4 regions of the Solitalea lacus genome follow, and region 1 is predicted to be linked to each of the others. Evidence: riboswitches for the same ligand, from Rfam matches in the RefSeq annotation. Region 1 holds a riboswitch; each other region holds the start of a gene.
The links. A riboswitch is a leader RNA that binds a small molecule or an ion and turns the genes downstream of it on or off. The one in region 1 is predicted to bind S-adenosylmethionine.

Region 1 (8,046 bases):
TATTAGCTGCAATAGCAATTAAAAAGCCTGTAATTGCCAGGGTGATTTTTTTTCTTGCACTTCCTTCCAGAGTTAAAAAACTATAAAAGATATAAAAAACAAATGCGTGCCTTACAGTTATAAAGAAAACAATAATTAACAGGTTCTTGTAATTCTCATCAAAGAATGATTCTTTATGCGAGTTATAAAATGGAGTTAGTAGATAAATCACAAGTATATACAAATACCAAATTACCCAAAATGTCGCATGCCGTAAGATCCGGTAGGGAAACTTGTTTGAAAATATAAAATCATAGTTTTTCATTTTCTATGACTATGGGGATATAAATTTAATGATTGATTTTATCAAACCCTCTTTTTGAAACATTAATTCGACCAATAGCACTTTTTAGAGGACGAATGGCTCACTTCGATGACTAACGGAAGTGGTTACTTAAAATCAGGCGAGTATATACTTGCAATAGATGTTAGGCTAAATAAAAAATATGGGATTAATTATTACAATACTTTTATAATGAGTTATTAAAAGTGTTGTATAACCCTAAAACTAAATGCCATGAAAAAGCTAATTAGTTCCCTTTTTGTGGGGATTCTGTTTTCAATAATACATGTAAACAGCACGCTTGCCCAGGTTAATCTTCCTGATGTGGTGGTTTCCAGTTCAAGCAGTTCAACAATAATCAACCAAAAGGTTTCAAAATCATTTCATGACTTATTCAAAAGTGCCACAAATGTTAAATGGGTAGAAATTGATCAAAGATTCGTAGCAAAGTTTATCATGGATGACCAGAAAAATCAGGCTGTATTTACCAAAAATGGAGAACTTGTGTATCACCTCACATATGGATTTGAGAAGAATTTGCCAAAAGAAATAAGAGCACAAGTAAAAAGTAAATACTTTGATTATTCGATCACTTCAGCAATACATGTAAGTCAGGAAGGACGAAGTATTTGGTTGGTAGGTTTGGAAGACAGCCAATATTTAATTTCTGTTAGACTGGAAGACGGATCAATGAATGAAATTGAACGTCTTACTAATATTACAATAAAAGACTCAAGTGCATCAAATGAAGAATAAGCAGTTGTTTATATAGTCCGCTTTGGTAACTCAAGCGGACTATATATCATTAAATTGCATACCGCTCAATAATCCACTCAGGAATAACCTCACTCCTACCGGTTTTCGTATTTACCATAGTGTAATCAAACCAACCATTGCTGCATAACTTCCCGGTTTTATTCCGATAGATTTCAAAACCTACTTTCAAATCCTTTTTGGCAATACTTATAATCCAGGTTTTAACAGTAAACCGGTCGCCAAGTAATAACGGACGTTTATACTCGACAAATGCCGTATTGATTACCCAGCCATAGTTAAGAGCCAAAAACTCTTCCATCGGCATTTTATAAAACCGTTCCATCTGATCATAACGGGCAGCCAGTACATAATCAAAATATTTACTGTTATGAACATGATTATTCATGTCAATATCATCAGGGCGTACTTGTAACTCGCTTTCAAAAACCGAATAAGTCTTTTCGCTCATATACTTTAAAATTTGAGAACGTAAAATTAAACGAAAAGCCGGAGTGTGAATCCGGCTTTCTGCAAAATGATGTAAAACTTGTTTTAATCGTCATGATGACCGTGGCCATGACCTTTGTGTCCCTTTCCATGTTTGTGTTTATAGCCATGATCATCATAATGTGAATGATATTCTCTGTAAGTTATTTGCCTTGGCCCGCAATATCCTCTTGGGTATCTTGACCGGTGAGAGTGATAATATTCATAAGGTGCACGACCACGATAATCTAATACAACTTTATATCCGGAATATAAATCATAATCACGATAGCGACTTGGTAATGAGGAAACTCTTACCCATGTGTGGCCGTTGTTGTAGATAAATCGGGCATCATATACATCATAATAACAAGCAACATCAGGCAAATAATAGTAACGAACTTCGCTATATCCGTATGGAGCCCACATAGGCGGAGTTCCAATGTTCACATTTACAGATACTTGGGCTTTTGCATGAATACCTCCAAACGCAATGAGAGCAATTACCAGGATTATAATTCTTTTCATAATGAATACTTTTATACCTGATAGATGCCAAAAACAACACCAATGGTTGTATAATAACATCTTTATTACATTGCCCCTATGGAAACTTATTATTTGGAAAACGACACGATTACATGGCTTTTTTCAAACTTTTAATTTACCTCCACATAATGGAGGGCAAACTAAAGCGTTATTACATTTCAAAACCATTTATTGCGATAAGAAAAAATGCTTAAATTGCGCTAATGGTGTAAATATTTTAATGAAATGCTACAACGAATAATCTGCTTTTTTGAACGTCGTTCTTTTGGCGTTTGCAGCTACATTGCTGAAAAATTTAATATTTCAACCTCAAAACTTCGTTTGTTTTTTATTTACTCCTCATTTATTGCCGTAGGTTTTCCAATCATTTTTTACCTTTTTGCAGCTTTGGTTTTAGACGTACGTATATACCTTAAACAACGTAGGAGAAGTAATATCTGGGAAATGTAGGCTACACTAAGTAGCGTTTGAGAGTTTTATGCTTTTTCTCAACGGCCATTTCAAAAGGTGTTCGGCCATCATCGGTTTGGGCCTCTTTATCGGCGCCGGCTTCTATTAAAATTTCAACAAGTTTTTGGTTTCCTGAGTGCGCTGCCGTGTGCAGTGGTGTTACTCCCCGTATTTGTGCAACATTTACATTGGCTCGGTGCTCTATCAGTAGTTGAGTAATTTCTATACTTTGACAGGCAACGGCCGAATGAATTGGCGCTACTTTAAATTCGTTGTTTGAAGCTAAGTTTACATTGGCCCCGCATTCAATCAGCAGTTTGGCTGTTTCATAATGATCAAAATAGCAAGCATAACCTAATGGTGTAAAACCATCTACAGAGAATGAATTAACAGAAAACGGATCGCACTCCAACAATTCATCAGCTAAACTAGCCCGACCAATTGCCGATGCCTCATGTAAATCAATTTGAACCCTATTGCTCAATAGTATATCAATTAACTCCTTATGCCTATAATAGGATGCTAATAGCAAGGCAGATAAACCCGACGAAAGTGTTGAGCTTGCCAGTTCAGGTTCAGAGTTAATTAAACGTTCAACTGTTGATTTTTCATTAGATTCGATGGCTTTGATTAATTCGGCTGTTGCTTCCATTGCATGTGGGTGTTTTTAAGTTAGTGTAAGCTAGTGTTAGAGAATTGAATATAAATAAAAATGCCCGCTCAACAAAACTGTTGGACGGGCATTTTTTTATTTATAAAACTTTCTAAATTAGGCCGATACAAGCTCTTGACTTTTGCTTTGTATACTATTTTGAATGACTTCAAATTTGGCATCTGAAGCAACAATAAGGTTAATGTCCTTGCGTTTCAATAAATCTGAGCGGCGTAACTCTGCAAAATTAATAGTTCCCACTATGTAAGCCGACTCATGATTAGAGTATGACTCTTTAATGTTGGAAAATAAACTAATATCGATAGGATTAGCCGTTGAATATCTAACGTACAGATCTATTGTAAAGTCATTTGTTAATTCAACTTTAGCAGATCTGTTGTGCTTCTTGTACTCGTATTTATAGTTATAAGTTAAGGCCGAAATGTCTGATAATACTGCTGAACCAGTTGGATTACTTCCTGCGCCTTTTCCGGCAAAAAACTGAGATTCGGTGAAAGCACTTTCTACCAAAATGCCGTTATATTCATTTTCAATATTGAAAAGCTTGTTATCCGGCTTAATAAAACGAGGAAGAACGCCTGCTACAATTTTGTTTTCCACCTTACGGCAAAAAGCAACCAATTTAATTTTATAGCCTTTTTCATTGGCGTACTGAATGTCGAAGGTTGACAAATTTTGAATTCCGTAGTTGAACACTTCTTCAGGTTTTACAAACAAACCGAATGTGTGAGCCAAAATAATACATAACTTGTATTTAGGATCATAGGCTTCAACGTCAAGGGTTGGGTCTGTTTCCGCAAAACCGATTTCCTGAGCCTGTTTTAAAGCAGTTGAGAAATCAATATTATCTTTAAAAATCTTGGTTAAAATATAATTGGTTGATCCGTTAAAAATACCTTCCACAGCGCCTAAAAGGTCATTGTCATAGTATTCTTCAAGATTTCTTATGATTGGAATACTCGCACAAGCAGAAGCTTCATACAACAATGGTGCGTTGTATTGTTTTTGTAATTCATATAGCTCATCAAAATTGTCAGCAATCATTTTTTTGTTGGCTGAAACAACTGCTTTACCGCTTTTCAAAGCTGTTTTAACAATTTCAAATGCAGCTTCTGGATCATCAATCATCTCAACAACAACGTTAATATCCTCGTTAAAAAGAATATCATTTTTGTCAAAAGAGAAATATTCAGCAGGTAAGCTTCTTTTTTTGTTTGGGTTTTTAACACAAATTTTAACAATCTCTGCTTTAATCCCTTCTGTTTGGTTTAAAACATTGTATAAACCCTGGCCCACACAGCCAAATCCAAATAAACCTAATTTAATTTTTGTACTCATAATTGTTTGTCAGCAAAAAGTTAGCTGTAAAAGGTTTTAATTCTGATGCCGAAAAAGGATTATGAGGCAAATACGCAAAAAGTCAATATTATCTATGACAGGTTAAGTTTGTACAAGAAGGCAAGGGAGGAAAAATATTGAATAGGAATATTCTACTAGCTTATCTTCATGACATCAACTAATTGTGTCACAGGAATTAGCACCTTTTAATGCAAGATCATTAAGGTTGCTAAGACTTCACAGGGCCTGTCCCTCCGTCTTTCTGGATAAGAATTTTAAAGAACTTTTACTGCCGCAAAGTAAAGGGTTTTACAAATGCCATGCAAATAGAATTTTAAAAAAAGAAGAAATCAAGTACAATTTTCTTGTTTCTGCTTTCTTTAACGAATATTAAATTAAACTTTAACCAGATCTGATACCGGTAATACAGTTATGCCTGGGACTTCAATCTTTTGATTTGATACCCAAAGAAGTTCTTCTGTTGACAATTGGTTTTCGTTCACTAGCCTATCAAAGGTGGAGTGAAAGTTTTTGCCTTCTGATTCTTCAATAAAATAAACTTTCAGGTAATTTTCCAGTCCGTTCCATTCAATTTGCTTTATTTTGTTCAACTCCTCCTCTACTTCTCCTTCAGCTAAAATAAACAATCGCTTACGGTCGGTTACCAGCGTTTGCATAAACTCAAGTGTTTGCTTGAACATCAATAACTTTAATGGCAAACGTGCAATTTTGAATAAACGTTCGAAATTCTCTTTAAGATCAGGTGGTATGGCAAAATGTTCAATTGTAGTATCTATCAGTTCAGCACGAGGCATAGTTCCATGTTTTAATACCAGAAAATCTAAAATCCGTTTACTTTCATGAATTCCCGGTAAGGTAAATTCCATAAACTGACCAAAAAGGTAGTAAACCTGTAAGTCATAATCCTTTGCCGGAAAAATTACATTGTCTAATTCAAAAATAAAGGTGGTTTTAGTCGGGTATTTATCAATCAACTCCTGCATCTTAATCCAGTTTCTGTAGTTCGTTATTTATAAAAGTTAATAGTTTATCGGTTTCAGGAAGGTTCCAATTTAATTTGATCAAATTAAACCCCTTTGCAGCTTGAACAAAGCTAAATCTGAAATTTCCGTTTAGTTTTAATATTGAAGCAATGCCCACTGCTAACGACTTAATCAAATCAACCTCTTCTGTTGATTTAGTTTGTAATACACCGTTCGAGAAATCTGCAGAATAAGTTAATTCAACTCCATTCTCAAATTCAGAAAACACAAGTGGTGGAAAATTATCAGCAGCAATCAATTTGGAAAGATGAGTGTAGCTAATTAAAGGAAGTTCAGGATCGGGAAATAATAGACCATATGTATTAACAGTATCGTCTACAATTCGAAAATCCGTTGGTTTTGCAGCATTAACAGGTTCTACTTTTATTTTTTTTGAAGGATAACCTAATTGCAACATCGCCGGAGCAAAGTTTTCGACATTTTCCACTTTCCTAAAGGCTGGAACGGAAACTTTTTCTTCTTGCAGTGTTGTATATAAAAGGCTAAGATCTGAAAGCAGATCATTAATTCGCTTGTCAGGGCAAATTAGAGCAATTCCGTATTCGGCAAATAGTGTTTTTGCAGGTGCCAAGGCCTTTATTTCAGCAGGTATTTGTGGAATGACAACCTTGAACTCATTGTCGAGACACAATTTTAATATTTTATGTGCAAAAGCACTATCTGAGTATAGAGGGATTTGAACAAAAAAATCTCCTGTTAGATCACTCGTATCAGCTAAAAAAACTGTATACTGACCTGAGCTTAATGCATTATAAATCTGCTCGGTTTGGGGCAATTGGGCTCCGGTGAGCAGTACTTTAGTTTGCGACATGCAATGTTTTGTTTTAATTTAAAGAATAGCAGATTGCTGAGCGTAAACAATTCTTCCGTCTTTCATCAATAATTCACGATCAGCCATGCCGGCTAATTCTTCATTATGGGTTACTACAACAATAGTTTGATTAAACCGCTCACGTAAATCAAAAAATAATTGATGAAGTTCTTTAGCGTTTGTAGAATCAAGGTTGCCAGAGGGCTCGTCGGCCAACAAAATGGAAGGTTGATTAATTAATGCCCGGGCCACAGCAACACGTTGCTGTTCACCTCCTGAAAGTTCAGATGGCTTGTGGCTTAAGCGGCTGCTCAATCCTAAAAGTTCTAAAAGCTCAGTTGCTTTTCTTTCAGCTTCAGCCTTAGTTCTTTTTGCTATAAATGCTGGTATGCAAACATTTTCAAGGGCTGTAAACTCAGGCAATAAATGATGGAATTGAAAAATAAAGCCAATTTTATGATTCCTGAACTCACTTAATTTTTTCGGGCTTAATTTAGATACATCTACCCCATCCAATATCAATGACCCACTGTCGGCATTATCTAAAGTCCCTGCAATATGCAAAAAGGTACTTTTGCCGGCACCTGAAGCTCCAACTATGGAGACCACCTCACCCTTTTCGACATGAAGGTCAACGCCTTTTAAAATTTCAAGTTTCCCGTATGATTTATGAAGGTTATGGGCTTTTAGCATAGCTCAAAAATAGGAAAATTGATGAACAGTTGACCCGTAATATCAATTACTTGCTTTTTACTGCTAGTTCAGCCTCATGAATCGATTTTAATACTTTATCGTCCAAAATAAAGGTTCCAAAAGGTAATAGTGAAGCTATAAAGGCCAATAATGAACGGGAAAATTTCCATTGGTATTCAATTACAACTTGTATAAGTAATAATACATAAGCCACGAACAGCGAGCCATGAAACCAGCCACATATTTTTACTACCTCAGGATAACCAAGCACGTATTTGATGGGCATGGCCACAAACATCAGTAAAACAAACGAAACGCCTTCTAAAAAGGCTATGGCTCTGAAACGGCCGACTAAGCTTTGTCCGTATTTTTTAAGCATTACTTTAAAGTTTGCGCAATAGGTACTATGATTAAAACTTGAGCAATGGAAATAAAATTTTGACAATGAAATTAAAAGCAACGCGCCTATATAAATGGCGCTGACCCATTTGTAAGAATTTAGCTAAATTTAAATGGATTAATAACTCCCTATTATGAAATTACATATAGTGTTTCTGCTTAGTGCGAGTTGGTATTTGGCTGCTTGTACCAGCGGACATAAACCAAGTGAAACAAGTAAGCCAGACTCTTTATCTGTCGAAAATACTTTGGGAAATCAACAATTGGAAATAGATAAGTATGTAAATGCAATTAAGGGTGAACTTCCTAAGTTGGAGTACAAACGCAGTTTACGCTACAACCTAGGAGATTTCTCGTTTGACGTTAGTGTATATTATAAGAATAATAAAGAAGTCGCCCTGATTGAAGATGGGCACAGAGGTGAATTTAGCTACCGCAGATTGAATATTTACTTAAAGGGTGATAAACCAGTTTTTGCTGAGTTAAATGAAAAAACAAGTATGGG
Region 2 (8,046 bases), 1.3 Mb from region 1:
CCTGTGAAACAATTTTCATGAACTCACCCCGCTTAATGTTATCTGAGCCTTCAAATAACAAGTGTTCAAAGAAATGGGCAAACCCGGTGCGGCCAACAACTTCGTTCTTTGAACCTACATGGTACATTACTGAAACTGTAACAACTGGCGCAGAATTGTCTTTATGTAAAATTACATGTAAGCCATTGTCAAGATCATACTCTGTGAACTCAACTTTTTGGGCATAAATAGATGAGCTGAAGCCCCAAAAGAGAGCAATAGCTCCAATTAGCCTTTTTTTCATATAAATTAAATAGATTAAATTGAAGGTTAAATTATGCCGCTAATTTAGAAATTCATATAAAGAATGTATACAAAACCTTGACGGTATGTAAAATATTACACTAAAATAAATGTAAAGGTGATTTTGAAAGGGAAGAGGATGTCAGGAGAATATTGGAACACAAAAAGCTCAATCCTAAAGGATTAAGCTTTTATGTATATCGTAAGTCAAAATTATTGACTAGCTTAATTTGCTTACAAACTTAGCTAACTTAGATTTGTTGTTAGCAGCTTTGTTTTTGTGAATAACGTTTTTCTTAGCTAAACGATCTAACATAGAAGAAACTTTTCTGTAAAGTTCAGTAGCTTCTGCTTTACTGTTCATTCCACGTAATTTTTTGATAGCGTTACGAGTAGTTTTAGCCTGGTAACGGTTTCTTAAACGTTTAGTTGCGTTAGCACGAATTCTTTTTATCGCTGATTTATGATTTGCCATGATATTATTAAACTCTTTTCTAAAAGGACTGCAAATATAGAGGTATTAATTTAAAATGCAAACTACATTTTAAAAATTAAGCTATTGTGTTTTAGTTCTATTCCGCCGATGCAAAGATATAAAAACTGTGATCCTTTAGGCATAAAACCTGATATTAATTTTTTATGGATTTATCTGATGTTTCTTCATTAAATTCATGCGGTTTTTGATAGGTTATTTTAATTAAAAACCGCACGAAAGGGGATTTTAAACGACTAAATATTTACTACGGACGAGTAGAAATTAGAAATAATTTTATCTAGTTGTTCCCATTCTATTAAGAACCCATCGTGCCCAAAGAAGGAATCAATTTCGACATACTTGGCGTTGTTTATATGTTGAGCCAGAAACTTTTGCTCACCTGGTGGGAATAATAAATCAGAACTTATTCCAACGCTAAGTGTCTTAGCCTTGATTTTTGATAGTGCCAATTCAACTCCTCCACGGCAGCGTCCAACATTGTGTGAGTCCATAGCTTTACTTAGGTGCCAATAGGAAAATGCGTTGAAGCGTTTCACTAGTTTATCACCCTGGTAAGCCTGGTAAGAACTTGCTTTATAATCATCAATTTTATTAATGTCAGCCTCTTTTTGAGTGATCTTGTATGCATCATAATGGCGATAGCTTAATAGGGCCATAGAACGCGCTGCTTTCATGCCCGCCAATCCAGCATCAGGACTGTTGTTTTTCCATGTTGAGTCGGCTGTAATGGCTAAACGCTGACTTTCATTGAACGCTATGCCCCACGGAGAATGGAATGCATTGGTAGCAATTAAAAATAGGTTCTTAATTAAATCAGGTTGTTCTATAGCCCATTCCATAGCTTGTTGGCCACCCACTGAACCACCGATTACAGTATGAATTTGATCAATTTCAAGATGCTTCCTTAAAATATCATGAGCTCGTGCCATGTCCCGGGTTGTTACCTGCGGAAAGGTATGATAATAAGCTGTTCCGGTTTCAGGATTAATTGATAAAGGGCCTGTTGTGCCGTAACAAGAGCCTAAAATATTTGCACAAATAATATAATGCTGTTCAGGATCGAAAACTTTTCCAGGACCAACCACTCCACTCCACCAATCACTTACATCGGCATTAGCAGTTAATGCATGGCATATCCAAATAACATTGTCTTTTTCTCGGTTTAATTTTCCTGTACTGAAATAAGTAATGTCTATTTGGGATAATACAGCCCCAGATTCTAATTCAAATGGGTTGTTATACGTAAATTTCTGAATCATCAATGCTATTCTTCACTAAAAACAAGTATCTGAAATTAGAAACCTCGGATGCTTGATTAATTTAACTTAATTATCTATTCTCAAAAAAGCTCTTTGTTCAATTCTATTTGCTCTATTAGTTACAGGATGATGTTATCATCGTTTTTACATTACCAATATTTTCTACCTGTAATTTTAAATGATAAACCCTCAATAATTTGAAGAATGATAATCATTGTAGTTACTGGTTAACGAAAAATGCGTTATTTCTAGCGAAATAATGGCTTTGTTAATGCGAACTAATAAAAGTTGAAGTGTTTGTTTCATTTGCTGTAACTTTTATATCTCCCCAAAGGGGCAGGAAGTGGCACCTTTCCAGTTTGGGGGTTGCCAGAGGGTCACAGAGCCTGTTCTCTCGCCTCTTCTGTATAAGAATTCCAGTTGCTCAGAAAAGCAAAGAAGTAATTCGAAGGTCAAAGATAAGTTTATGGTTTTCAGAATTCCAAATTTATTTTGGATTGAATTTATTGTGGAAAACAAAAAGCGGCTGTTTCAGATCAAATGAAACAGCCGCTTTTTGTAGTATTAAAATTCTTTAATTTATGCATAAGTATTTAACATAACTGGCATAACCAGCATTAATACATCCTCATTTTCTTCCTGGTTAGTAGGGAAGAGGATGCCTGCACGGTTAGGAGTTGACATTTCGAGAATTACCTCCTGGCAGTCAAGGTTGTTTAACATCTCAATTAAAAAGCGAGCGTTAAAGCCAATTTCTAAATCTTCACCATTGTACTGACAGGTTAAGCGCTCGTAAGCTTCGTTTGAAAAGTCTAAGTCTTCTGAAGAAATGTTTAGTTCGCTCCCTGAAATTTTTAAACGTACCTGGTGGGTAGTTTTGTTCGCATAGATTACCACGCGTTTCAATGAACTTAAAAACTGAGCGCGCTCAATGGTTAACTTATTTGGGTTGTTTTGAGGTATAACCGCTTCGTAATCAGGGTAGCGCTCGTCAATTAAGCGACAAATTAAGCTGATGCTATTAAAACGGAAAAATGCACTGCTGTTGTTGTAGTCAATTTGTACAGCCACATCTTCTGCCGGTAATGAACTTTTCAATAAGTTCAAGGCCTTTTTAGGCAAAATAAAAGATGATGCTGATTCGGCTTGTGTATCTGAGCGACGGTAGCGAACCAATTTGTGTGCATCCGTAGCAACAAAGGTAATGTTGGACGGCGTTAATTGACAGTAAACCCCAGTCATCGCCGGGCGTAACTCATCATTTGATACAGCAAACAAAGTTTTGCTAATTGCTTCGGCAAGTACAGAGGCGGTAATTGAAATAGTGTTAGCATTTTCAACCACAGGAATTTTAGGAAAATCATCTCCGTTTTCACCTGCCAATTTATATTTACCATCACCGGCGTTAATTTCAACGGCAAACGAGTTATTATCGATAGTGAAAGTTACCGGTTGTTCAGGCAAGGTTTTCAGCGTGTCTAGTAAAATACGCGAAGGAATGGCGATTTTACCGTTTTCTTTTGCTTCAACTGGTAAGCTAGTGGTCATTGAAGTTTGTAAATCGGTAGCCGAAACAGTAAGAGTACCATCGTTAATTTCAAATAAAAAGTTCTCCAAAATTGGTAAAACTGTATTACTGCTCAGCGCTCCGCTGATTGCTTGTAATTGTTTTAATAAGGTACTTGTTGAAACAATAAATTTCATGTGCGTATGATTAGTTTTTTATCGCCCTAAAGCATTTATACAAAAGAAAAGTTAATACAAATGGCTTAAAGGCTTGTTTCGTATCTGTGCTATTCTGGGGCCTAAAATAGGTCTAACTTTTAACAATAAAAAGTTGAAAGTATCAACGTTTGGTTAATAAACCAAGTAACTGAAGTGCTAAAGTTTTAAACAAAACGGGCGGAAATGTTAAAATTGGCCCAACTGTTAAGAAATTAAATGAATTAATGAGGACTTGAAGATGTAAATCAACGCTGACCAAAAAGCTATCGCGATCATAAAATGACCTAGTATTTTTCCTTTATTGTGGTAAAAACGGGTTGCCAAAATGCAAGCGAGCGGAATAGTGATCAGTATCGGAGCTAAAAATGCGATACCCCATAGACCATAATCGTCTCTCAGTTTAACTATTAAACGGCGATGTTTTATACTGCGTTGCTTTTTTTCTTTAGGTGGATGAGTGATGGCCTTTTTTAATGCAAGCCGGTGAAAGAATTGATACATAACATCACCGAAAAAGATAAATGTTGAAGAACCAATAAAACCAGCTGTTAAGCCAAAGGTCATAGCTTCCAGGAAATTATAATCTTCTTTGGTGATGAAAACAGGGTAAAAAAAGAAAAACTTAACCGATGAAAGCAGCAAAAAGCTTATATACTCCAATAATTGCATGATTTCTTAAGAGCGCTGATGGAAAAATGATTTCTATAATTTACGAAAAACAAGGTGATAAACTACTAAGATTTGAGAAGTTTTTTCGGGAGGTAAATTATGTAAAAAGAGCATTTTTGAAGTTTCTGTGTTTAGTTTTTGAGGTGGTGTCAGGTTTGATTGTCAGTGTTTTGTTTGGTAATTTTAACATTGTGTTTTATTTCCAAATGTTCATTATTAATACGATTACCAATGAACGTAGCAGTAAAAATGGCCTTAGCTGTTTCGAGTCGTGTTATCAAGCAAGGCGGAATGATTCCTGAAAAATATACCTGCGAGGGAATAAATGTGAATCCTCCCTTGACAATTAAAGAAATACCTGAAAATGCACAATGCCTGGTTTTAATTGTGGATGATCCCGATGCTCCTATGGGCACCTGGAATCACTGGCTTGTTTGGAATATCGATACGGATGAAGAAATCAAAGAAAACTCAATTCCGGGTATAGAAGGGATAAACGATTTTCGACAACATCATTACGGAGGGCCTTGTCCTCCATCAGGCACTCACCGATATTTCTTTAAAGTGTACGCCTTGAATAAACTGTTAAAATTAAAAGCCGATTCACGAAAGGAAAGCCTGTTAGAAGCAATGGAAAATCATATTGTTGCTTATGGTGAGCTGATGGGGACATATAAAAGACAATGATCATATTAAAACTACATATGTAGCGGCAATAGAATTATTTCTTCCTGTTAAAAGAATCGTGTGAATAAGGAGGATCGACTATTTATTGGTTTTACCGGCGATGTAATGATAGGAAGGCTGGTTAATAGCCAAATTAAAAATAGCAATCATAGCTATGTGTGGGGAAATGTTTTGCCACTGTTGCAAAGCACAGATTTGAACATTATCAACCTTGAAACAGCTTTAACCCGCAGTCATGATCTGGCCTTAAAGACCTTTAACTTCAAAGCTGATCCTGAGCATATCTCCGTATTAACCAAAGCCCGAATTGATGCCGTGAACCTGGCAAATAACCATGTGCTTGATTATGGTGTAGCCGGATTGTGGGATACAATTAAAATGCTTCAAATGGCAGGAGTTAAATATGCTGGCGCCGGCGAAAACTCTGCTGCTGCAGCCCGGCCCGCAATATTTACCAAATGTAACATTCGGATTGGCTTATTGGGATTTACGGACAATGAACCCGGATGGCAAGCAACAGCTGATACTCCCGGTATTAATTATGTTTCCGTGGGAGATACTGAAAAGATAAAAAAAGATATAGAATCGGTCAGGGAAATGGTTGATTTATTAATCGTTAGTATTCATTGGGGACCTAATATGCGTGAACGGCCAAACACCCGATTTGTTGATTTTGCACACTTTATGATTGATGGTGGGGTAGATATTATTTATGGTCATAGTGCTCATATCTTTCAAGGGATAGAATGGTATAACGGAAAACTTATTATGTATGATACAGGGGATTTTGTAGATGATTACAAGGTTACTCCGGCGTTCAGAAACGACCTTTCCTTTTTCTTTGTTTGTGAAGTGGATAAAAAAGAAATTAAGGGTTTAAAGCTGTTTCCGGTTTTGATTTCGAATTGCCAGGTTAATCTGGCCACAGGAGCAGACTACAAATGGGCTATTTCGCATATGCAAATTCTCTGTTCCCAATTTGACACAGAGGTGATGGAGAATGGTGAAGTTTTACATTAAAAAGGGATATTGAATAATTGATAATAGTGCTTAATGTCCACTTATTGATGAAATACAAGGCATAAAGCTTTTACCTGTTTATTCCCCTGGTGCACCTAAATTTGAGTTCTCAGTCATTGTAACGGACAGCCAAACCAACGATATTGAAAAATTTAATTAAACGAAATTTAAACGGAAAGAAAATACTAATTCTGTTCATGCTGACAAACATCGTGTATGCAATTATGATTACAGTAACTATTCCGAAAGTAATGAACTTTGCAGATGGAATGAAGTTGTTAGATATGTTGCCGACAGGCTACAATGAAGATTACGTTAATTCTCTTTTAAATGCCTTGGGTTCAGACGGTAGAAACGCTTATTTATTTCAGCAAATCCCGTTAGATTTAATTTATCCTTGTTTATTTGGAGTGACTTATTGTTTGGTTTTTGCATTTATCATAAAGAAAATTAACAAAGAAGACAGCTTTTTATTCTATCTCTGTTTTGTACCTGTTTTTGCGGGCATCTTTGACTATTTGGAAAACATCGGAATAATTACAATGTTGAAAAGTTATCCCGACAATTCCACGATAATGACGCAACTGACAAACATCTTTTCAATTTTGAAAAGCACATTGACGGCAATTTATTTTGTAACATTAATAATCGCATTACTGACACTATTGACAAAATATATTATATCCCGAAACGAGAAAACAACGCACAGCTAACACGATTTTACGTCAGGCGGGCTGACGTGCAAGCTTGGAGCTTTGTGCTACTATTCAAGTTCAGTGCTTATTGACAGTTTTGTGCTCCGAAACCCGCCCGAACGCAACGTCCGAAAACGTTACACGCCACTTTTAATAGGCAATTTTTGTGCTTTTTGCGGCAGACCTTTCGACAACCAAACGCATAAATCCTTAGACTTTTTCGCTTGACTTTAATTTACAACCAGCAAAGCGGTTAAAAGCTTTGTGTTCACTCGGAGCGGAGTTGACCTCTCTTTTAGTGGAGTTAATCTCGCTTGGAATTAACCTTGAGAAGGAGCACATATGTACAGCTTCAGATGAATGATGTTTGTCATTCCCACAGTTGATCTTCGTCAGAAATTTTCAGTTTTTTTTAAACTATCTTCAAAAAGTTGATAGATCATTAAACCCTTTCTTTACAAACATCAAAAAGCCGAGTATATAAACCCGCATGCATGGCACTATTGGGGGAATGACTCATGAAATATAAGCGCATTTTCATCACTCACTACGGCGGACCTGATGAACTCCGCATAGTTGAAGAAGAATGTCCTGAGCCAAAGAAAGGTGAAGTGAGAGTAAGAGTACTGGCTGCAGGCGTTTCTTTGCCCGACGTTATGATGCGGGAGGGTATTCATCCTGAAACGCCCAGGCTACCCTTCACACCAGGTTGGGATTTGGTTGGTGCGGTAGACCGTCTTGGCGACGATGTTTCAGGAATTCAAACAGGTCAGATAGTTGCTGCGCTCCCCATCTTTGGCGCATATACAGAATATGTCTGCTTGCCACAAAGTAACCTGGTTCATGTGCCACCCGGGCTAAATGCCGCTGAAGCCGTTAGTCTCATTTTGAACTACGTCACCGCATATCAAATGCTGCACCGTACCGCGAAAGTCAAAAAAGGGCAAAAGGTCTTGATTCACGGAGCTGCAGGCGGCGTGGGTACAGCCCTCCTGCAACTTGGACGCCTCGCCGGGTTGGATATGTACGGTACATGTAAATCAAAAGATGCAGGGGCCGTTTCCGATATGGGCTGTATTCCCATTGATTACGAGCACCAGGATTTTGTAAAAGAAATTCAACGCCTTACCGGCGACGGTGTTGACGCTGTCTTTGAAAGCATCGGTGGCTCCCATATCTGGCTTTCGCGCAAGACCCTACGGCGTGGCGGGAA
Region 3 (8,046 bases), 1.3 Mb from region 1:
AGATCATACCCATTAAAGCAGTATAAATACCTGCCTTTCCTGGGCGACGCGAAGGAAGGCTGGTAATAAAATCCCAATTGATACGGGTTACCCCTACCGAAATAATATTATAAAGCAATAAGCCCAATACAATTAAGCCTACTGAAGTACAGACAAGTGCAAAGATTTTAAAAGCGTTGTCTTTCAGCTCGTTTTTACGTGCATTATTCATACTTCTGCTGAAATTTACGTTTCATCCAAAACGAAACATTGTTAAGGATAAAGGTTAAACCAAATAATGTAATTCCGGCCGCAAAAATTGAACGGAACTCAATTGAGTTTTGCGGCACATCACCCATACTTACCTGAACAATGTAAGTTGTAATGGTTTCTACTGAATTTAAAGGATTTAAAGTTAACCGAGGTTCTTGTCCTGCGGCAACGGCCACAATCATTGTTTCGCCGATGGCCCTTGAAATAGCCAAAATAACAGAAACGATAACACCCGACGAAGCAGCAGGTAACATAACCTTGAATGCCGTTTGAAGGCGGGTGGATCCCATTCCATAAGCTGCTTCGCGCAGTGAATTAGGAACCGCACTCAATGCATCTTCACTTAATGATGATACATAAGGAATAATCATAATGCCCATAACTAAACCTGCCGACAAAGCGTTAAAGCCTCCTAGCGTCGGAATTAAGCTTTGCAAAATTGGAGTAACAAAAGTTAAGGCAAAGAACCCGTAAACAACCGTTGGTATAGCAGCCAACACTTCGAGCGTAGGTTTGATAATTGCTTTAAAGCGTTTATCAGCATATTCATTTAAATAAATAGCGATAGTTAAGCCAAGTGGTAAGGCAACTAAAATAGCAATAAAGGTTGTTAACAGAGTACCCGAAACCAAGGGTAATATTCCAAACTTTTTATTGGCAAAAAGTGGAGTCCATTCTGTACCGGTAAAAAACTCAATAATTGAAACGTCTTTGAAAAATTGGACCGTTTCAATTGTAAGGATAATAATGATTCCTAATGTGGTTAAGATAGTGACGGAACTGCAAAACAACAGTATTCCTTCAATTATCTTCTCTTTAACCTTTTGCATTTAATAGATTATGTTTGAACCAATTACTCATGTAAGCCCCGACACCTGTATAATGAGCAGATTCCGGGGCTTACAATTAAATATGTTTAAAAAACTGAATTACTTTCCTTCTTCAATTTTAAGAAGGTCAGCCATTTTTGTTCCAACAGTAGATTTTCCGTTAACGAATACTGTGCCTGTAATTTTTTTGTTTAGACGATCCTGAATCAGTTTGTATTCTTCTGCACTTAAAGGAACGTAACCAATTTCTTTTGCCAAACGACCGGCGTTCTCTACGTAAAACTTAGCAAAATCTACTACTTCTTTACGCTCACATGATTTGCTGTTGATATAGATGAAAATAGGACGAGACAAAGGCTGGTAAGTTCCATTTCCAACAGTTTCCTGACTAGGAGAAACAGGTCCGTTTCCACCATCAATTGGAATTAATTTTAATTTATCCTGATTTTGCTCATAATAAGCTAAACCGAAATAAGCTAAACCGCCTTTATCTTGAGATACTCCTTGTACTAACACGTTATCATCTTCACTAGCAGTATAATCACCACGAGAAGCACCTTTTTTACCACAAATAGCTTCGGTGAAGTAATCGTAAGTACCCGAGGCAGTACCTGCTCCGTATAATTTGATTGGCTCTTTAGGGAAAGTCGGACGAATCTGATCCCAAGTTTTAATTGTTCCCTGAGCTGCAGGTTCCCAAAGCTTTTTAAGCTCAGCAACCGTTAGATGATCAATAAAAGTGTTTTGTTTACTAACTACTACCGCTAAACCGTCAAACGCAATCGGAATTTCGATAAAGTTAATTCCGGCTTTAGTACAAGCTTCAATTTCTTCTGCAGTAATTGGACGAGATGCATCACTGATGTCAATCTCATTTCTTGAGAATTTCTTAAATCCTCCACCTGTTCCCGATTCTCCCACAGTAACATTCACTTCTGATTGCACTCCTCTAAATTCTTCTGCAACTGCTTCTGAAATTGGGTAAACAGTACTTGATCCGTCAATTTTAACACTTCCGGTTTGACTGCCAGAATTACTATTTGTGTTCGCTTTTTGTCCGCCGCCACATGATGTTAAAAATGCCGCGGTTGTTAGTAAAAAAAATATCCTTTTCATTTTTCCTTGGATGGCTAAGTTTTCGAACACAAAAGAGAAAGAAAAAGATTACTTAAATATTAATCCAATGTTAAGTAAATGTTAAATAACATTTGATTAACAATTTATTCACTTTAACGCTGAATTACAAGCATTTATTAAATAAAAATTTAATAAAATATATTAACCGAATATTAATTTTCATTCACCATCATCAAACAGCCTAGTCATTTCATCAAATTAATTAACATTAACTTCCGCCATTTAACACCTAATGTTAACACAAATACCTCAAATTTAAACCTGTGATAAATTAAATAGCAAGGATTGCTACACTTTTTTAACAAAATCGTTTGGTTTTCACCAGTTAATTAATGACTTTTGTATCGCTTATAAAGAAAGACGGAGGGAATAGACCCAATGAAGTCTTGGCAACCTGTGCTTACAAGGTGCCAAATTCTATCCCAACTATATGGGAGCAGATGAGCATAGTGGATTTCTCCACTTGATGAACTCTAATAAGCAAGATTTTTTAAACTAACACTGAGTTATCACGTGTTGGCCTTTAGGCAACAAAAGTAATTGTTCAAACATACTTTATTTTGGATTTAACCAAGAATGGATTGAAATTGATGGCAGATATTAAAGAACTACTAAAAAACCGGATTTTGGTGCTCGATGGAGCCATGGGAACAATGATTCAGCGTTATAAGTTGCAAGAAGAAGATTTCCGAGGCGAAAGATTTAAAAACCATCCTTCCGACCTTAAAGGTAATAATGACCTATTGAGCATTACACGGCCGGATGTTATTAAAGCTATTCATCGCGAGTACCTAGAGGCTGGAGCAGATATTATTGAAACTAATACATTTAGTGGCACTAGTATAGCTATGGCTGATTATCACATGGAAGATTTGGTATATGAACTAAATTATGAATCAGCCAAAATTGCAAAGGAAGTAACCACTGAATTCAATACTGTAAACCCAGAAAATCCGCGTTTTGTAGCCGGCGCCATCGGTCCAACGAACCGTACAGCATCTTTATCTCCAGATGTTAACGACCCTGGATATCGAGCCATAACTTTCGACCAGTTGGTTGAAGCCTATACAGAACAAGTAAGAGGGTTGGTTGATGGTGGAGCTGACATTCTTTTGGTAGAAACCATATTTGATACACTTAATGCCAAAGCGGCTTTATTTGCGATTGATCAATATTTTGAAACCAATAATATTAAACTACCGATCATGGTTTCGGGAACTATTACCGATGCCAGTGGTAGAACCCTCTCAGGGCAAACAGCTGAAGCATTTCTGATATCGCTATCAAATTTTGACTTGCTATCTATCGGTTTTAACTGTGCTTTGGGAGCCAAAGATATGCGCCCATACCTGGAAGAACTTGCGGAGAAAGCGCCATTTTTTATCGGAGCTTATCCAAATGCCGGCTTGCCCAATCAGTTTGGAGAGTACGACGAAACTCCTGAACAAATGCTTAGCCAAATTCGCGATTTCTTATCGAGCGGCTTTGTAAACATTATTGGTGGTTGCTGTGGAACTACTCCTGACCATATTCGAGCTATAGCAGAAGAAGCGAAAAAACACAACCCTCGCCAGCTTAAGCAGCCGTTGTCTTATTTACGCCTAAGTGGTCTGGAGCCAATAGTCATAACTCCTGAAACCAATTTTGTAAACATAGGTGAGCGAACCAACATTACAGGCTCTCCCAAGTTTGCTAAGCTGATCTTAGCAGGCGACTATGAAGCAGCCCTGGCTGTTGCCCGCCAGCAGGTTGAGGGCGGCGCTCAAGTGATTGATGTGAACATGGACGAAGGCATGCTGGATTCAGAAGCGGCTATGGTTAAATTCCTGAATTTATTAGCTTCTGAACCTGATATTGCCAAATTGCCAATTATGATCGACTCTTCTAAATGGAGTGTGATCGAAGCTGGTTTAAAATGCCTGCAAGGGAAAGGCATTGTCAACTCTATTTCACTAAAAGAGGGAGAAGAAAAGTTCAAAGAGTATGCTCGCAAAATAAAACGCTACGGAGCCGCAACTGTGGTAATGGCCTTCGATGAGCAGGGACAGGCAGACTCTTATAAACGTCGTATAGAAATTTGTGAACGTTCTTACAGAATCTTAGTTGATGAAATTGGTTTTGCACCACAAGACATCATCTTCGATCCCAATATTTTAACAGTTGCCACAGGGTTAGAAGAGCACAATAACTATGCAGTAGACTTCATTGAAGCTACCCGATGGATAAAACAAAATTTGCCATTAGCCAAGGTAAGTGGTGGCGTAAGTAATATTTCGTTTTCTTTCCGCGGAAACAATACCGTTCGCGAAGCAATGCACTCTGCCTTTTTATATCATGCAATAAAGGCAGGCTTAGACATGGGGATTGTCAATGCCGGAATGCTGGAGGTTTATCAGGAAATTCCCAAAGACTTGCTTGAACTGGTAGAGGATGTTCTTCTAAACAGAAGAGATGACGCTACTGAACGATTAGTAAGTTTTGCTGAAACAGTTAAAGCAAAAGGTAAAACTATTGTTAAAGACGAAGAATGGCGTAAAGAGCCGGTTGAGAAACGCTTAAGCCATGCTTTAGTCAAAGGAATTATTGAATACCTGGATGAGGATGTTGAAGAAGCTCGCCAGCAATACCCCCGCCCACTACAAGTAATTGAAGGACCATTAATGGATGGAATGAACGTTGTAGGCGACTTGTTTGGATCAGGAAAGATGTTCTTGCCGCAAGTAGTAAAATCAGCCAGAGTAATGAAAAAGGCTGTTGCTTATTTACTGCCATATATTGAGGCTGAGAAAATATTACTTCAGGAAAGCGGGAATGCTTCGGAAGAAACACAGCGATCTGGAGCAGGAAAAATTCTCCTTGCCACTGTAAAAGGCGACGTTCATGATATCGGAAAAAATATTGTGGGAGTGGTATTGGCATGTAATAATTACCAAATCATTGATTTAGGTGTTATGGTTTCATGCCAACAGATCTTGGAAACTGCACGCAAAGAGAACGTTGATATTATTGGATTAAGCGGCCTGATCACCCCTTCGCTGGATGAAATGGTTTACGTTGCCAAAGAAATGGAACGGGAAGGCTTTAATATTCCATTATTGATCGGTGGTGCCACTACCTCAAGAGTACATACAGCAGTCAAAATCTCTCCAAATTATAACGGCCCTGTGGTGCATGTATTAGATGCATCGCGCTCTGTTCCTGTTGCTGGAAGTTTATTGAATGATGAACAGAAAGGAAATTTCATGGCTGGCATAACCAAAGAATATGATCAGTTAAGAGATTTCCATTTGAATAAAAAGTCAACTAAAACATTTGTGCCAATTGAAGTGGCTCGTGAACGAAGACTACAACTGAATTGGGACGGCTATCAGCCTAAGAAGCCTTCATTTATTGGAACAAAGGTCTTTAGCGACTTTAACTTAGCTGATCTAGTAAACTATATCGACTGGACTCCATTTTTCCATACTTGGGAATTATATGGTAGTTATCCTAAAATTTTGAAGGATGAAGTGGTTGGTATTGAAGCTAAAAAACTTTTTGATGATGCTCAGGTGCTACTGCAGCGCATTGTTAATGAAAAGTTGCTTACTGCTCGCGGCGTAATTGGCTTTTGGCCGGCAAACTCTATTGGGCATGACGATATTGAATTGTATAAAGATGAATCCCGTAAGGAAAAATTAACAACTATACACACATTACGTCAGCAAATAGAAAAGGCTCAGAACATTCCGTATTTCGCATTAGCCGACTTTATCGCACCAAAGGAAACCGAAATTGAAGATTATTGGGGTGGATTTGCAGTAACAACGGGAATCGGTTTAGATCAATTGGTAGAGGAATTTGAAAGCCAATACGACGACTATAACAGCATCATGGCCAAAGCACTTGCGGATCGTTTGGCAGAAGCATTTGCCGAACGAATGCACGAGCTGGTACGTAAAGAATATTGGGGATACGATGCTAGTGAACAGTTCAACAACGAAGAATTGATTGAAGAACGTTATAAAGGTATTCGTCCGGCTCCAGGGTATCCAGCTTGCCCAGATCATACAGAGAAAACCACCTTGTTTGATATTTTGGATGCACAAGCCAACACTGGAATTTTTTTAACGGAAAGCTTAGCAATGTATCCGACTGCGGCTGTAAGTGGATTTTATTTCTCGCACCCTGATTCAAAGTATTTTGGATTAGGTAAAATTCAAAAAGACCAGATTGAAGATTATGCAATCAGGAAAAATATGAGCATCGAAGAGGCAGAGAAATGGATGGCTCCGAATTTAGCTTATTAGTTTGATTAAGATTTGTGAATTCAATAGCAGAATACACAAATGAAAACACACAAAATTTAAAATGAAAATAACCGAACATATACAAAACGCGAAGAAACCACTCTTCTCTTTTGAGTTGTTGCCACCAATGAAAGGTCAAAGCATCGATCAAATTTTTGAGGCGATTGAACCGCTTATGGAATTTGAACCACCTTTTATTGATGTAACCTATCATCGTGAAGATTTCATCTATAAAAAGCAACCAAACGGGCTACTAGAAAAGGTATCTACCAGAAAACGTCCCGGAACGGTTAGTATTTGTGCTGCTATTCAATTTAAATATAAGGTTGATGCTGTACCGCATTTAATATGTGGTGGTTTTACCAAGGAGGACACTGAAAATGCGCTTATTGAGCTTAAGTTTTTAGGCATTGATAACGTTTTGGTACTTCGTGGTGATGCCCGCAAAGAAGATGGTGGTTTTATTCCTGAAACAGGAGGGCACTCCTATGCCTCTGAATTAATTGAGCAAGTTATTAACTTAAACAATGGTAAATTCTTGCATGAAGAATACAGCGGCCCGAATGGAACAGATTTTTGCATCGGTGTTGCTGGTTACCCGGAAAAACATTTTGAAGCCCCTAACTTGAAAACGGATTTACGTTATCTTAAAATGAAAGTTGACATGGGCGCAGAATACATTGTGACACAAATGTTTTTTGACAATGAAAAATATGAGAAATTCGTAACTCTTTGTCGTGAAAACGGAATTAATGTTCCAATTATACCTGGATTAAAACCCTTAACGACCAAAAAGCAACTGACTTTACTCCCTAAAGTATTCAGTATCGATATCCCGGAAGAATTAGCCGATGCTGTTGCCGACTGCAAAACCGACAAGGAAGTAAGAGAAGTGGGTATTGAATGGTGTATTCAACAATCAAAGGGTTTAATTGATCTGGGGGCCCCATGCCTGCATTACTATACCATGGGTAAATCAGATACAATAAGAAGAATAGGCAAAGCAGTTTTTTAATTAGAAACTTACCTTATAAAAGAGGTACTGTTTTAAATAACAAATAAAACAGTACCTCTTTTATATATCCCTTCTTAAAAATCTGGATTTTTTGGAGTATTAGGGTTATTATCTCTTTCTGCATTTGGATAAGGGTAAAAGTTGCGTCCCCTCTCAGAATTAGGCCTATTGAAGCGACGCATATCTTCTAACTTAAGACCCGACATGTATAGCTCAATACACCTATGCTTATATATCTGATCTAATAACTCTTGTTGGGAACCCACGCTTACCGGAGGTAATGAAGCGCCTACCCCAAATGGATCAGAAGCCGCTGTTTTGGTCACCACTTTATTTAATTCGGCCAAACCGTTCACCAGATCATTTTTACGAGTATATACTTCAGATTTTATCAGAGTTATTTCTCCAGGTAAATAAAGAGGAAAAGGAGTGTCTAAAGCAACACCAAAGCCTTTTATTCTAAACCGTGGAGGAATTGTTGGATTAATAACCGTATAAAAAGGCACCCGTTGATCAGCCAGAT
Region 4 (8,046 bases), 270 kb from region 1:
TATTTCCAGCCGCTTTAACAGCAGCGTTAAAGTTTACCACTGAAGCCTGAGTATAACTGTTTTCAAGATAACCTAATCCCTCATTAATAACCGGCAAACTTCCTACACGCTTTACCCTGCCATTGTTAACATATGAAAGGGCTTCAAATATTGCCGGAAAACGGTATCCTTGTTGATAAGTTACCCTAAAATTATGCTTGTCGGCATGTGTATAAACTGCTGCAATACGAGGAGTTAACTTTGGCTGAAATTCTGGATTGTAATCCAATCGTAATGAACCAAACAGCTTCAGTTTCTCTGCAAAGAAGGTTTTGGTGGTCTGAACAAAGCCGCCAAACTTTTTATAAGACACATCGTTGCCGAAAGTTCCATCATCCAATGGTGTATTTCGCTCATCAATAGGACGGGAAAAGTCAACAAAGTTGTTCCCATCCGGAATGATATCATAAATTCGAGCATCAGCTCCAATTAATAAATCAAAGTATCTAACCTGTTTGGACAGATCCCATTGACCTTCCAAATTATACAACCGGCTTTTTTGAACCAAGGCAGCGCCACCTGTTTCAGGGGCATCGGGTATTGTAGCTGATTTAATATCCCAGTTATTTATCTTAATAATAGTATTTTTTAAATCCTCAAATGCTTGAGTTCCAGGCTGCACACGACTGGCATCGGCTTGTTGACGGGCATATTGTGTTGCAGCAGCTAAATTAGCTGAAGTCAAAGCTCCTCCGTGTTCGGCACTGTAGGTATTCAGTGCGTTTTTGAATTTTGCGCCCCAAACACTTCCACTGCCTCCACTATATAAGTCCATATTATCGGCAAGCGGTTTTACATTAAAAGAATCACCTGTATCTTCTAATGACAGATATCCCCTTACCAAAAAGTTACTTCCTTTTAACTCAACTTTATGATTTTGCACCATTACATTATCCAGTTGAATTTTATTTCCACGTTGAAATACTCCGTCCATTTTTCCGATTCGATATGAATAAGATGCTTCCAAATGATCATTCACGCGGTAAAACAGAGAGGCATCAAACTTTAGATTATCTACCTTAGGACTAATTAAATCGCGTTCCCAATAGCCCGTGCGGGCAACCGTAAGTGTTTGATTAGTTTTCCCATCAATTGTTAACCCGGTGAGGGAGACAGTGTTACTTCCTGCTAATGCATCATCTCCATACTTATTCCAGCCATCAAAAACTATATTATTAGCACCATCTAATGCAGCATAAGCAGGATTGGCCGTTTTTAAGTTATTCGGATTTTGGTCTGTATGAGTGTCCGATAACCAATCAGTTCCCTGCATATAACTTGCATTAACCTTAAAAGCAAACTTGTTATTAAAGGCCATGGCATACCGTATTGCTGTTTCTGTTAAATTACTGATATCTCTGCCTGTTCCCTCTCCGACATGGTTTAACCCTGTTCTGCTGTACACACTTAATCCTTTATAAACAAAAGGACTCTTGGTCAACAAATTGGACATACCGTTAATAGCATTCATACCATACAATGCAGAAGCAGCCCCAGGAGTAATTTCAACACTGGCAATGTCAAGTTCTGTTGGGCCTATGGCGTTGCCCAATGGAACACCCAAGGTTGCAGCCTGCATGTCAACCCCATCCACCAATTGCATAAAACGAAAATTATTGGGAATATTAAACCCTCGGGTATTAGGAACTTTAAAAGTTAAACTTGAAGTAGTCATTTGCACTCCCTTCACGTTTTCCAAAGCATCATAAAATGATGGTGCCGGAGATTGTTTGATCGCTCTTATATCCAGTTTTTCAATTGCTACAGGTGATTTTAGAATATTTTCCTCAACCCTTGAAGCAGTTACCACAACTTCATTTGCCTGAATATTTATACTTGAAAGATTTAAGACGATAGATTGGTTTAAGTCTTTTACTTCAAATTCTTGAGCCTGAAAGCCTATCAAAGTTACCAGGAGGATAAAAGGTATCTTCTGACGGGTTTTTAGTTCAAATCTGCCATCGTTATTGGTTGCAGTACCAGAATTTGTTCCTTTTATGCGAACAGACACTCCTGCGAGCGGTTCCAATGAGTCTTTATCTTTAATTATTCCGCTAATGACAACTGCATCTTGGGCAAATAGTCCTAACGAAAAGGACAAAAGAATAGCCAGTAGTAATGATTTCTTCATTCTATTAAGTGTTAGTTTAGTTGAAAAATTTGAATATTAAACTGATTTGCTAATGAGCAAAATCAACTGTTTTGTTTTGACAGTTAACTACAACAGGTAAACTGATAGTGTATTATATATTTGCTTTCCATATAAATTTCTTTACAAGACAAATATATATAAAATCTACAGAATAAGTAGAGTATTGTAAATGTTTTTTTAACTATTTATTGAAGTGGATAACGATCCTAAGGTATTATACCAAACCCGGGATTTTTCGGGGGAGAATTAAAAATCCCGAAAGCTTTTACTTTCGGGATTTTACAGAGTTATCTGAATTTGAAAGAATTTCTATGCAAGCGCAAGCTTTGTAAGCTCCAGGGCTTGTTTAATATCAGCTAATATGTCATCAATATGTTCAAGACCTATGGAAACACGTATTGTACCCTGGCTAATTCCAACTTGTTGGCGTTCTTCTTCACTCAATTTGGAGTGTGTACTTGAAGCCGGATGTGTGGCAATAGAACGTGTATCGCCTAAATTAGCAGAAATAGAGAACATCTTTAAGGCATCCATAAATTTGCTTGCGCGATCATAGCCACCTTTAACCACAAAAGTCACAATCCCCCCTCCTGCGCGCATTTGTTTTTTGGCGATTTCGTATTGAGGATGTGATTTTAGCAAAGGGTATTTCACTACTTCTATTTCCTGATTTGATTCTAAGAATTCTGCAACTTTAAGGGCATTTTCGCAATGACGATCCATACGAACAGCTAAAGTTTCCAAACTTTTAGATAAAACCCACGCATTGAATGGTGACATGGCCGGCCCTGAATGACGGGCAAATGCCTCTATTTCAGTGATCAATTCTTTGCTGCCTAAAATCAAGCCCCCTAATGTACGTCCCTGACCATCAATATATTTAGTAGCAGAGTGAATAGAAAGGTGGGCTCCGTATTTAATTGGTTGTTGCAGATATGGAGTAGCAAAGCAGTTATCGACAACTAAAATTGCTTTATGCTTTTTTGCAAAATTACCTAACCATTCAAGATCAATAATATCGATCCCAGGGTTTGAAGGCGTTTCTACAAAAATCAGTTTGGTATTTGGCTGAATTAAAGATTCCCATTCATCTGTTTTATCTAAATCTGCATAAGTTGACGTTACACCCCATTTAGGAAATACGTTTACCAATAACTGGTGAGTTGAACCAAATACAGAACGGCTCGATAATACATGATCACCAGATTTTAAAAACGCCGCAAAAGTGGTAAAAATAGCAGCCATCCCCGTTGCAGTGGCCCATCCGGCTTCTGCACCTTCTAAAACTGCCATTTTCTCAATTAACTCCGAAGTATTTGGATTTGAATAACGGCTGTAGATATTTCCTTCGCGCTCATTTGCAAACAGTGCACGCATGTCTTCTGCATCATCAAATTTATAACTCGATGTAAGGTACAATGGCACTGAATGTTCTTTGGCTCCTGAGCGTTCTGCTTGAATACGAATAGCGTTGGTTTCGAAATTAGACATGGGCTAAAAATTTTTTGGATAAAAAAATGACTGAATGAGAAACTGAAAAGCAAACATATTTCGATTTGTCAATGACAAACGAATATTAAGTTTCCTGAAAGTTAAGACTATTATTAGATTCATGATCTTGTAATTTTTATAGTTCCCAAGCCAAAACAATAGCTTGGGCAGGATTTGGCACCTTTCCGTATTGGGCGGTTGCCAGAGGGTCAATGAGCCTGTTCTCTCGCCTCTTCTTTATAAGAATTACAGTACTTAGTGGAATGCTAAGAGGTAATTCAATGTGTTGCAAAGATAAGAGCCTTATTCTAAACTGCAAACACTATTTTTAGTGGTCTTAATATATTGATAAACAAAACCCATGGTTTAAGCCATGGGTTTCGGTTATATTTTCCCCGGATTTCAATACGGGTTAAGAAGTCTATTAATTCAACTTATAGGTATAATTTAGCTTAGCCGATTTACCTAAAATTTGTGCTACCGAACAATACTTATCATACGTTAAAGCCAGTGCCCGTTCAATTTTTTCGATACTTAATTCACCAAAGAAATGATATTCAACATTAATTACTTCAAATAAAGAAGGCACCTCTCCTTCAATACGTTTTGCATCAATACTGATTTTTAAGTCTTGAATTGGTTCTTTTTGTTTGGTTAAAATTGAAATCACATCAATTGCACTGCAGCCGCCTAAACCTGCCAAAAGAGTTTCCATTGGCCTAAACCCTTTATTTTCGCCACCAATTGCAGGGTTTGCATCCATACTTAACACATTTCCCTGTTCATTAACAGCTTCGAAATGATATGCGTTATTCCTACGTTCGAGTTTAATATTCATAGTTTTAATTTAGAACAAAGATATTAGATCAAAAAGCAAAGATGGGAATTAAGTAAATCAAACTTTCTATTCTTTCTTACATCTTTACTCATAATCCCTATCTACTACAAAATTATTCCGGCAGCCACTGTATTTTTGCTGCCTTCATCTATAATAATAAATGAACCATTAGCTTTGTTTTGCTCATAAGCATCAAAAAATAGCGGTTGGGCAGTTTTCACCTGAACCTGAGCAATATCATTTAACTTTAACTGCTTACGTTCTGTATCTTTTTCAAGTGTACTTGTATTTACAATGAAATCCACATCACGAAGCATCGCTTTAACACGATTATTACTGTGCTGTATAATGTATTTTCCACCTGGTACCGAAGGAGTTGTATCCATCCAGCAAATCTGAGCTATAAATTCTTTATCCGTCTTCGGCTCGTTACCGACTTTCGTAATCAGGTTACCTCTGGTTATATCAATTTCATCTTCCAGTAAAAGCGTAACGGATTGTTTTGCGCCAACTGTTTCAAAATTACCATCAAACGTGGTAATTTGTTTTATTTTAGACTTTAAGTTTGATGGCAGTGCCACCACTTCATCTCCCACACTTAATTGGCCACTTACTACCCTTCCTGCATAACCACGATAGTCATGAAACTCTTCTGATTGGGGACGAATTACGTACTGTACCGGAAAACGTGCATCTTTAGTATTAATGTCTTGATTTACCTGAACATTTTCAAGATACGCTAACAAGGTAGGTCCTTTGTACCATGTCATGCTTTCTGAAGGATTTACAATATTATCCCCTTTTAACGATGAAGCCGGTATGAATGTTAAATTTTGATGCAAACGGTCAAATCCTTTCACAAACTGCTCAAATTCCTCACGAATCTTATTAAAAACCTCCTGAGAATAATCCACCAAATCCATTTTATTTACACAAACCACTACTTCCGGAATTTGCAGCAGATTGGCAATGAAAAAATGTCGATGTGTTTGCTCAATTACTCCTTTACGAGCATCTATCAAAATAATGGAAAGCTGCGAATTCGAAGATCCGGTAACCATGTTACGCGTATATTCGACGTGGCCCGGAGTATCGGCAATAATAAACTTGCGATTATCCGTATTGAAATAGATATGTGCCACATCAATCGTAATTCCTTGTTCCCGTTCGGCGCTTAAGCCGTCGGTAAGCAAAGAAAGATCAAGGTAATCAAACCCTTTACGTTTACTTGCAGCCTCTACTGCCTGAATTTGGTCAGTAGTAAGTGAGTTCGTATCATATAATAAACGACCTATTAAAGTGCTTTTGCCATCATCTACACTTCCTGCAGTCGAAAATTTCAGTAATTCCATATTATGTCCTCTGTTATCGATTATCTGTTATTGGTGAACCGATTTATAGCCTCTATACACATATCACATTCGTTCACCCATTTTAACATTTCCTAAATTTTTACTTCTAAATTCTTATCTCTTAAAAATATCCTGCCAGCTTGCGTTTCTCCATTGCAGCCTCTGAACGTTTATCATCGAAACGAGCTCCACGTTCAGAAATAGTAGAGGCCTTAATTTCTGTGATGATATCGTCCACATTATCAGCTGTTGAGAGCACTGCAGCAGTACAACTCATGTCTCCTACGGTACGGAAACGAACATCAGTTTCAAAAATTGCTTCGCCATCCATGTTGATGTAAGGAGAAGCAGGAAAAATCAAACCATCACGCTCAAATACTTCTCTTTTATGAGTAAAGTAGATGCTTGGTAACTCCATATTTTCTTGTTTGATATAGCTCCAAACATCCAGTTCTGTCCAATTGCTAATTGGAAACACGCGTACGTTTTCACCAAAATTGATCATTCCATTTAAATGATTCCAAATCTCAGGGCGTTGACGTTTTGGATCCCACTGACCAAAATCATCGCGTACAGAGAAAATACGTTCCTTAGCGCGGGCTTTTTCCTCATCCCTACGGGCTCCACCAATACAAGCATCAAATTTGTGCTTCTCAATGGTATCGAGTAATGTAACCGTTTGCAGGGCATTTCTGCTGGCATATTTACCTGTTTCTTCAGCCACTTTCTTTTGATCAATACTTTCCTGAACAGAGCCCACTATTAACTGAGCCCCAACTTTATTCACCAGCCAGTCTCTGAATACAATGGTTTCCTCAAAATTGTGCCCGGTATCAATATGGACCAATGGAAATGGGAACTTTGCCGGAAAGAAGGCTTTTCTAGCTAAATGCACAAGGGTAATGGAGTCTTTACCTCCTGAAAATAATAAGGCTGGACGTTCAAATTGCGCTGCCACTTCGCGCAAAATATATATCGATTCTTCTTCTAATGTCTTTAAATGGTTATTCATATTTTTACATTTGAGTCTATAGACCAAGGTACAGTCCACAGAAAAATAAAACACTAAATCAATTTAAACCATGGGTAATGCATAAACCATGGACTATAGCTATTACTGTGTATGCAGTCCGCATTCTTTCTTTGAATCTTCCCACCACCAACGACCGGCTCTCGGATCTTCTCCTGGTTCTATGGCCCGGGTACAAGGCTGACAGCCAATACTTACAAAACCTTTATCATGTAAAGGATTATATGGCACGGCATTCTTCTTAACATACTCAAATACTTCTTTTTCTGTCCAATTTAGAAGTGGATTAAATTTTATAAGGTTAAATCCATGATCGTATTCAAACAGATGAAAACCTTTCCTATTTTCTGATTGCTCAGCTCTAACGCCAGTAATCCAAACTTCGGTTCCCGCTAATGCTTTTTTCAAAGGTTCTATTTTTCGAATACGGCAGCACTCTTTCCGATTTTCAACCGATTCGTAAAAAGCATTGATGCCCTTATTAAGAACAAACTGCTGAATTTCGTCCTGATTTGGATAATATGGAGTAATAGAAAGTTTATAACGAGCTACAGTTCTTGAATAAACTTCGTAAGTTTCATTAAATAAACGGCCTGTATCGAGGGTAAATATATCAATAGCTGCCTTTGACCTAAAAATGGCATCAGTAATAACCTGATCCTCTATCCCGAAAGAGGTTGAAAAAGACACCTTTCCTGGAAAACGAGTGGCAATCAAGGTCAATGAAGTAGCTAAATCTAATCCCTCTGCTTCTTTTTGAAGTTGTTCAATTAATTCGCTATACATAAATCCTATCGGTTTAGTAGTTTAATTGCAAAAGTATTAAAAAAATCATACCAAACAATAGTTTTTCATAAGTGGATGTATAAAAATTTAGATATCCAACAACTAATCAAAGTTTCGATGCTAAAATCGCAATCCAGTCTGTATTTTATTATGAAGATTAAAATTCGCTTTCTATTAAGAGTCTACCAAAACGAACTATCTTTAGGTTTTTCCAGACACTAAACCAATTTAAGTAACTATAAAACAGCACATTAAAAAAATGCACCAGTTATTTTCCGGCGCATTCACACAACAAAATTAAGACAGATGATTATGAACAATCACGAATAACTAGTTATTTGTTAAGCGTAAATCGGAT

Region 2: linked by a shared signal. The riboswitch ahead of L2B55_RS05895 (homoserine O-acetyltransferase family protein) and the one ahead of L2B55_RS11480 (homoserine dehydrogenase) in region 1 are both predicted to bind S-adenosylmethionine.
Region 3: linked by a shared signal. The riboswitch ahead of metH (methionine synthase) and the one ahead of L2B55_RS11480 (homoserine dehydrogenase) in region 1 are both predicted to bind S-adenosylmethionine.
Region 4: linked by a shared signal. The riboswitch ahead of L2B55_RS12750 (trans-sulfuration enzyme family protein) and the one ahead of L2B55_RS11480 (homoserine dehydrogenase) in region 1 are both predicted to bind S-adenosylmethionine.

What each region holds. Positions count from the first base shown of each region.
Region 1 covers NZ_CP091740.1:2,677,204-2,685,249, reverse strand. Annotated here, with positions in the region: gene L2B55_RS11510 (sensor histidine kinase) at 1-211, opposite strand, end outside; gene L2B55_RS11505 (hypothetical protein) at 557-1,078, shown strand; gene L2B55_RS11500 (acyl-CoA thioesterase) at 1,128-1,547, opposite strand; gene L2B55_RS11495 (hypothetical protein) at 1,631-2,092, opposite strand; gene L2B55_RS11490 (PspC domain-containing protein) at 2,339-2,563, shown strand; gene L2B55_RS11485 (ankyrin repeat domain-containing protein) at 2,565-3,215, opposite strand; gene L2B55_RS11480 (homoserine dehydrogenase) at 3,333-4,574, opposite strand; SAM riboswitch class I at 4,732-4,847, opposite strand; gene L2B55_RS11475 (hypothetical protein) at 4,970-5,578, opposite strand; gene L2B55_RS11470 (ATP-grasp domain-containing protein) at 5,580-6,449, opposite strand; gene L2B55_RS11465 (ABC transporter ATP-binding protein) at 6,468-7,142, opposite strand; gene L2B55_RS11460 (DUF3817 domain-containing protein) at 7,189-7,521, opposite strand; gene L2B55_RS11455 (hypothetical protein) at 7,676-8,046, shown strand, end outside.
Region 2 covers NZ_CP091740.1:1,391,102-1,399,147, forward strand. Annotated here, with positions in the region: gene L2B55_RS05885 (M16 family metallopeptidase) at 1-283, opposite strand, end outside; gene rpsT (30S ribosomal protein S20) at 503-757, opposite strand; gene L2B55_RS05895 (homoserine O-acetyltransferase family protein) at 1,012-2,037, opposite strand; SAM riboswitch class I at 2,353-2,451, opposite strand; gene dnaN (DNA polymerase III subunit beta) at 2,617-3,741, opposite strand; gene L2B55_RS05905 (hypothetical protein) at 3,967-4,431, opposite strand; gene L2B55_RS05910 (YbhB/YbcL family Raf kinase inhibitor-like protein) at 4,663-5,118, shown strand; gene L2B55_RS05915 (CapA family protein) at 5,179-6,138, shown strand; gene L2B55_RS05920 (hypothetical protein) at 6,336-6,851, shown strand; gene L2B55_RS05925 (medium chain dehydrogenase/reductase family protein) at 7,352-8,046, shown strand, end outside.
Region 3 covers NZ_CP091740.1:4,016,440-4,024,485, forward strand. Annotated here, with positions in the region: gene pstA (phosphate ABC transporter permease PstA) at 1-211, opposite strand, end outside; gene pstC (phosphate ABC transporter permease subunit PstC) at 204-1,082, opposite strand; gene L2B55_RS17290 (PstS family phosphate ABC transporter substrate-binding protein) at 1,182-2,198, opposite strand; SAM riboswitch class I at 2,565-2,666, shown strand; gene metH (methionine synthase) at 2,810-6,508, shown strand; gene metF (methylenetetrahydrofolate reductase [NAD(P)H]) at 6,570-7,523, shown strand; gene L2B55_RS17305 (RagB/SusD family nutrient uptake outer membrane protein) at 7,598-8,046, opposite strand, start outside.
Region 4 covers NZ_CP091740.1:2,942,734-2,950,779, forward strand. Annotated here, with positions in the region: gene L2B55_RS12745 (TonB-dependent receptor) at 1-2,170, opposite strand, end outside; gene L2B55_RS12750 (trans-sulfuration enzyme family protein) at 2,501-3,682, opposite strand; SAM riboswitch class I at 3,816-3,928, opposite strand; gene L2B55_RS12755 (OsmC family protein) at 4,107-4,520, opposite strand; gene L2B55_RS12760 (sulfate adenylyltransferase subunit 1) at 4,625-5,872, opposite strand; gene cysD (sulfate adenylyltransferase subunit CysD) at 5,994-6,884, opposite strand; gene L2B55_RS12770 (phosphoadenylyl-sulfate reductase) at 6,987-7,688, opposite strand; gene L2B55_RS12775 (energy transducer TonB) at 8,023-8,046, opposite strand, start outside.